3 regions of the Mycobacterium sp. FW102-FHT13B02 genome follow, and region 3 is predicted to be linked to each of the others. Evidence: predicted binding sites of a transcription regulator. Region 3 holds the regulator's gene; each other region holds the start of a gene.
The links. The regulator LexA, encoded in region 3, represses DNA repair genes until DNA is damaged. The targets are predictions, from matches to a motif close to CGAACANNTGTTCG.

Region 1 (2,198 bases), on a different contig from region 3:
GGTAGAGCGTCGGGTGGTGGTACTGATTGGTCCTGGGTCGGCCGACGTCCAGGAGCGGTGGTGGGGTCCAGTGGGTGCGGCCGTTTTTCATGGTGGTGCTCCAGCCGCCGGTGTCGGCGAGAACGTTGTCGCAGCCACACGCCAGGGTCATTGTGTTGACGTTGGTGAGACCGCCATCGCGCCAATTGTCGATGTGATGGACCTGCGAGCGCGAGGCGGGAGCGGTGCAATTGGGCTTGGTGCAGCCATGATCGCGGCCGAACAACGCGAAGCGTTGAGCAACGGTGGCGGTGCGCCGGGCCCGGCCCATGTACAGGGGTTGTTCATTGTGCTGGTCGAACACCCCGGGGTAGTGGTCGGCACCGTTGGTGGCGGCCATCTGCAGCAGATCCTTGATGGGCAGCTTGCTGCCGGTGTGGGTGAGTGCGGTCCCGGTGCGCTGCTCCAGTTCGGTGACGGTGCAGGTGGCGACGACGCTGACCGGGACGCCGTTGTGCTCACCGAGTGTTCCGGAGGACAGCAGCATCTGGAACAGCGTTGTGCAGGCGTCGTGGCGGCGCTGGGCCGGGGTGCGGGTGTCGGCGGCGATCTGCTCGGCTGACGGGGTTCCGGAGATGCAGGGCTGCGGGTCAGCCGGATTGCACATGCCGGGGGCGGCGTACTTGTCCAGCAGGGAGTCGAGGTAGGCGCGGGCTTCGGGGGTCAGGGTGCCCTGCAGATCCGACATCCCGTCCGGTCGTTGTTTCGACACGGTGACACCGCGTTTGCGGGCACGTTCGGCATCATCGGGTAGCGGTCCGTCTTGGTCGAGCAGGTAGAGCAGGGCCTCGGCGGCGGCGCGCAGTTCTTCCGGGGTTTGGTGCCGGGCACCGGCGACCAGGGATTGTTCGAACTGCCGACTGGTGGTGGGGTCGACCCAGCCGGGGAGTTTGTTGATGAACTGGCCGTTCACTTTGACGTGTTCGGGGTTGATCGCACCCTCGGCCTGGGCGGCGGCGACGAACTCCCACACGGGCGACAGCGCCCCTCCGGTCAACCCGGTGCGGGGCGCCAAATGCAGGGCGTCGCGGACCCGACGGTTGGCTTCGGTGGTGTCGATGTGCAATCGGATGCGCAGCACCTCAGCCCAGTTTTTCGCCCCCAGCTCCCGGGCCGTGGTCTGGGACTGTGCCGCGGTAAGAATCCGGTGATCGACGGCCTCGGCCGCGCATTTGAGGGTTTCGCGGCGCGACTGCAACTCCAACAATGTCGGCACGTCCAGGCCGGTGTAGTCCAGGGCTGCGAGCCGGGCCTGCGCCGCCTCGTAGGCGGCGTAGGCCTCCTCGACAGCGGCCGGATCGGCGAATCTCATATATCGAACACTGGTTCGAATCACCGACAAATGGCCGCGACAAGTGGGGCGCTAGTTACCTACCGTGACCAGCGCAAACAAAGTGACTAAAGATTTTCAGCAGAGACCGCTAGAACAACATGAACTGGTCGCCGGCCGGCGTCCGGTCGACGAACTCCTCGACGTCCGAGCCGCCGACCACGTGGCCCAGCAGCGTCATGAATTCGGCGTCCGAGACCAACGGGACGCCGAGCTCCCTGGCCTGGTAACCCTTCCCCTGGGCGGGCGCCGGGTCGTTGCAGATGACCAGCGAGGTGTGGACATCGACGCTGTCGGAGTAGGACAGCCCGACATGCACGATGCGCTCGATCACTTCTTCGTGCGTGCGCTGCATCTCACCCGACAGCGCCACCCGCATGCCCTGCACCAACGGCTGGCCCGGGACGAACCGGCCGGGGTTGGCGTAGGCACACGGCAGCCGCGACGCCAGGACTTTCAGCGGCCGGAGTTCGTCGTGCGTGATGGCGCCGCTCGGCCAGCGCTTGCGGCCTACGTTGCGGATGGGCAGCCAGCGCCGGTGCTCGCGCGCCGCGGCCAGTGCCGGTTTGAGGATCTGGGCCAGCACCATAGCGTCGTCGAGGGCATCGTGCGGACGAATCTGCGTCGCGCCGTAGTGCGTCGCGAGGGTCTCCAGCCGCAGGTTCTCGGTGCCCAGGTTGAGCCGGCGGGTCAGCTCGACGGTGCACATGACGCTGTCGACGGGCAGCACCGCGCCGACGCGCTCGCACTCGGCGGCCAGGAAGGCGTAGTCGAAACCGGCGTTGTGGGCGACCAGCGTGCGACCGGACAGCACGGCGGCCAGGTCGCC
Region 2 (2,198 bases), on a different contig from region 3:
GTGCCGCGTGCCGTGTCTCCGCCGGAGATGTACGGCGTACCCGAAACCTGGCTGACTAAAGCCAGCAGCGATGCGGTCGCAATAGCAAACATGACGATGAACGCTAGCAACGGAAAATTGAAAGCGTCAAAATTCTGTGTCTGCCATCACGTTTCGCGAATCGTGTGGCGTGCGTTACATGACGGTTTATTCACATCATGTTGGGGCAGAGGCGATTTCGAGAACCTGCAGGTGAATGCACAAAACATACTGCCATACACAGCTTTTCCGCAAATGCAAGGTCGCGACGGCTGTTGTGGAGCCGTGACCAGCTAATTCCACGACCGGTGCTGCGGGCCTCCGCGCGGTTTGTGTGCCGGTTTCGGACTCCGTGTGGGTTCTTCAGGCCGTGCCTTCGGCGGACCTGGGCTCACCTTCTGAAACGGTCAAGTTACGGTGGGTCGATGTGGATGTCCCGGTCCCGATTCGAGCTGAGGGAAGAGGTGCCGGCGGCACCGGACGACACCCGTACCTTCTATGCAGATCTGGCGAACATGAAGCTGGTGCATCCGCTCGTGGTGGCGGTGGACTGTCTGGTCGATCGGCAGGACGCACAGGGCCGCCGCCGCGACTATCGGGTGCGAGATCGCATCCCGTTCGGCCCGCTCGCCCTGGCGGTGGCCTATCGGGCGACGGTTCTGATCGCGCCCGACGGGGTGGTGCACACCGAGGCGCGCCAGTGTCCGAGAGTGCGGCTCCGCGGCACGGTCACCTTCGCGGCGTCCGGCGCCGGCACCGTCGTCACCGAGACAGTAGATATAGCAGCGCCGCGGCCGCTCATCGCCTTCACTGCCGCGCAGGCGGAGAAGGCGCACGCGACGATGCTGGCGGCCATCCGGCGCCACTTCGAGGACAGTTCGGGCTGATCAGCTTGTCGGATGAGGGTGGCGCGAGATGGGCCGCCTGCCTCCGCGGGCGGTCCATCTGAAGACCTTTGGTCACTTTGTTTGCGCTGGTCACGTAAGGTTACTGGCGTCACAGCGTCGACAGCGTCGACGGTTTCTTGTCAGTACTTCGAACTAATATTCGAAGTATGGGATTGACTGATCGGGCCTCCGTCGAGCAGGTGTACGCCGCTTACGAAGCCGCCGCGGCTGCGATCGCATCCCTGGACTACAGCGGACTGCCCATCGAAATGTTGCTGGAGTTGCAGTCCCGCCGCGAAACCCTCAAATGCGCCGCCGAGGCGGTCGACCACCAGATTTTGGCCGCCGCCCAGACCCAGGCCACCGCCAAAGACATCGGCGCCAAAGACTGGCCCGAGGTCCTGCACATCCGGCACCGCATCAGCCGCGAGGAGGCCCGCCGAAGGGTCCGCGACGCCGACCATCTGGGGCCGCGGTCGGCGATCACCGGCGAACCCCTGGGCCCGGTGTGGGAACTGGTCGCCGCCGCCCAAGCCGACGGTGCCATCAACACCGAGCACATCGCGGTGATCACCGGATTCTTCACCAAAGTGCCGCTGTGGCTGGACCCGCTCACCTTGGCGCAGTGCGAGGCCGACCTGGTCGCCGCAGCCCGATACCAAACCCCCGAGGAACTGCGCAAAGCCGCCGCCGACCTGCTGTACCGGCTCGATCAGGACGGCCCCGAACCCGACGACCACGAACCCGACCCCAAACGGTCGTTCGTCATGGGTAAACAGCAGCCCGATGGCCGCTCGGAAGTCAAGGCCAGCCTCGATCCGGAAGCACGGGCCTACTGGGAGACATTGTTCGAAAAGTTGGCCACCCCCGGAATCTGCAACCCCGCCGACCCCGCACCCTGCATCTCCGGCACACCCACCCAAGCCCAGATCGCGGGCGACACCCGCACCGTGGCACAGCGCCAACACGACGCGTTCAAAGTGGTGGGCCGGATGCTCCTGGCCTCCGGGCAGTTGGGTGCCCACAACGGGCTGCCCGTCACGGTCGTCGCCACCACCACGGTGCAAGAACTCGAACGCGGCGCCGGCGTCGCCGTCACCCACACCGGATCGAAACTGCCGATGCGGGATCTGATTCGCATGGCCGGTCACGGCGCCCACCATTATCTGGCGGTGTTCGACCAGCACACCACCATCCCCCTCTATCTAGGTCGGGCCCGTCGCACCGCCACCACCGGCCAGCGCATCATGCTCTTCGCCCGCGACCGCGGCTGCACCAAACCGGGCTGCACCG
Region 3 (2,198 bases):
CGGGCCAGAATTCCAGAGCAACCCGGACGTCATCGACACCGCGCCGACGGTGTACCCCGATTTCACGGCCGAGCAACCTGCGGACGAGGCGCCCGAGGGTGAGTCGGAGGGTGAGTCGACGGCGCAGGCCGAAGCCGAGGCCCAGCCTGTGGACGCTGCCGAGCCGGCTGAGCCCGCTGAGTCCGAGCCGGACGCTCACGAGCCCGCCGACGAGCCGACGGCATCGGTGCAACTTCCCGAGGCTCTGCGCCGCGGGGGCGCGGCGGCGGGCCTGACCGCGGCCGGGCTGGCAGGGTTCGCGGGCCTGCGGCCTCGAGACTCCGGCGACCGCGGGTGGGCTGCGCCGGCCGCCGCGGATGCCGGTGCCCCGGACGCTGACGTGCACGCGCCCGAGGAGCAGGTCGTCGATGCTGCGCCGGCCAAGGTCCCGGCGAGCGAACCACCGGGCGAACCGGCGGCCGAGCCGGGCGCGGACGCCGCGCCGGCAGAGGACACCGTGACGGCCGGTCCGGCCAGTGGCAGGCACCATGCCCTGGGCGCGGAGGAGCCCGAGACCGCGCAGATGTCGTTCCGCGTGGCGACCGGCGCGGAGCCGCCTGCCGGCTACGTCATCAAGGCCAACACAAAGTCGGGTCTGTACTGGGTGCCGGGTGCGCTCGGATACGACGACGCCGACGTCGAAATCTGGTTCGCCAGTGAGGAATTCGCGGTCACCAACGGATTCGTCCGAGGCTGACCGCGCCGACGGCCGAGCCCCGCTGCGAGCGACTGCAGCGGGGCTCACCTATTGGTCTGGCAGGCGTCAGATCTTGCGGATGACGGTCACGACCTTGCCGAGGATGACCGCGTCATTGCCCGGGATCGGGTCGAAGGCCGGGTTGTGCGGCATGAGCCACACCTGGCCCTTGGCGCGCTTGAAGGTCTTCACCGTGGCTTCACCGTCGATCATCGCCGCGACGATGTCCCCGTTGTCGGCCACATTCTGCTGGCGCACGACGACCCAGTCGCCGTCGCAGATCGCCGCGTCGATCATGGATTCGCCGACCACCTTCAGCAGGAACAACGAGCCCTCACCCACGAGCTCGCGGGGGAGCGGGAAGACGTCTTCGACGGCTTGCTCGGCGAGGATCGGGCCGCCCGCGGCGATCCGGCCGAGCACCGGCACGAAAGTCGGCTCGGGCAGCGCGTCCGAACCCGCCACATCGGTGGTGATGGCGGCGCCGGTCGAGTCGTCCGCGCCCCGGACGTCCACGGCTCGTGGGCGGTTCGGATCGCGGCGCAGATAGCCCTTCTTCTCCAGCGTGCGCAGCTGGTGGGCCACCGATGAGGTGGAGGTCAGGCCGACGGCATCGCCGATCTCGCGGATGCTGGGTGGGTAGCCGCGCGTCGTCACCGAGGTGCGGATGACGTCGAGGATGGTCCGCTGACGTTCTGTGAGGCTGCTGGCCCGGCCACCCGACCGGGATTCGGGGGTGCGATCGGTGCCGTCCGGGGTATCGGTGCTGTCGCTCATGTGGACGAATCTAGCCCAGTGCACACGATTGATCAAACATGTGTTCGAGATCGGGTCGATCGGCGTGTCGCGGCCGCGTCCCGCACGTGACGTGGCGAAAGCGAGGGCGAATCGGCGGAACGGAACTTGTCGGTGGGTCGTCGTATCGTTCGCAACAGTTCGATCACATGTTCTACCGTTCGAACATTTGGGCGATATAGTCGAACACAAGAGCGATCGAACCTATGTACGAACTCAGGAGAGGAACCGACATGACCGTCATCACCCGCGAGTACCCCACCGACGTCGTCGTCCGCACCGTGCCTCGGCGTGCAGACGTGAATCGTCACCGCCAGGCCCGGCTGCGGCCGGCCGGTTCCCGTCCCTCGGGTGCGGCGTTCCAGCATCGGGGCACGGGCGTGCTGAGCTCCCGTGCCTCGCACCGGCGCAACCCGGTCACGCCCTTGACCACGGTGCTGCTGGCTCTCGTCGCCGCGGGTATCACGGTGTGGCTGGGCCTGGTTGCGCAATTCGGAGAGGCTGTTCAGCCGACCGCATCGACCGCATCCGTACCCACGCAGCTGGCGGTGGTCCGGGTGCAGACCGGGGAGTCGATTCAGCAGGTCGCCCGGCGCGTGGCGCCCGACGCACCCGTCAGCGCCGTCGTCGACCGCATCAAGGAGCTCAACAAGCTGCCATCGGTGGC

Region 1: a site for LexA is predicted at 1,356-1,369, ahead of AC3WTE_RS13290 (HNH endonuclease signature motif containing protein). Genes of this name have one in related genera too.
Region 2: a site for LexA is predicted at 1,055-1,068, ahead of AC3WTE_RS11370 (HNH endonuclease signature motif containing protein). Genes of this name have one in related genera too.

Annotation. Positions count from the first base shown of each region.
Region 1 covers NZ_JBYTCM010000006.1:227,969-230,166, forward strand. Annotated here, with positions in the region: gene AC3WTE_RS13290 (HNH endonuclease signature motif containing protein) at 1-1,351, opposite strand, end outside; gene AC3WTE_RS13295 (DEDDh family exonuclease) at 1,461-2,198, opposite strand, start outside.
Region 2 covers NZ_JBYTCM010000005.1:231,393-233,590, reverse strand. Annotated here, with positions in the region: gene AC3WTE_RS11380 (peptidoglycan endopeptidase) at 1-92, opposite strand, end outside; gene AC3WTE_RS11375 (SRPBCC family protein) at 444-905, shown strand; gene AC3WTE_RS11370 (HNH endonuclease signature motif containing protein) at 1,073-2,198, shown strand, end outside.
Region 3 covers NZ_JBYTCM010000001.1:479,006-481,203, forward strand. Annotated here, with positions in the region: gene AC3WTE_RS02335 (LGFP repeat-containing protein) at 1-736, shown strand, start outside; gene lexA (transcriptional repressor LexA) at 803-1,513, opposite strand; gene AC3WTE_RS02345 (LysM peptidoglycan-binding domain-containing protein) at 1,765-2,198, shown strand, end outside.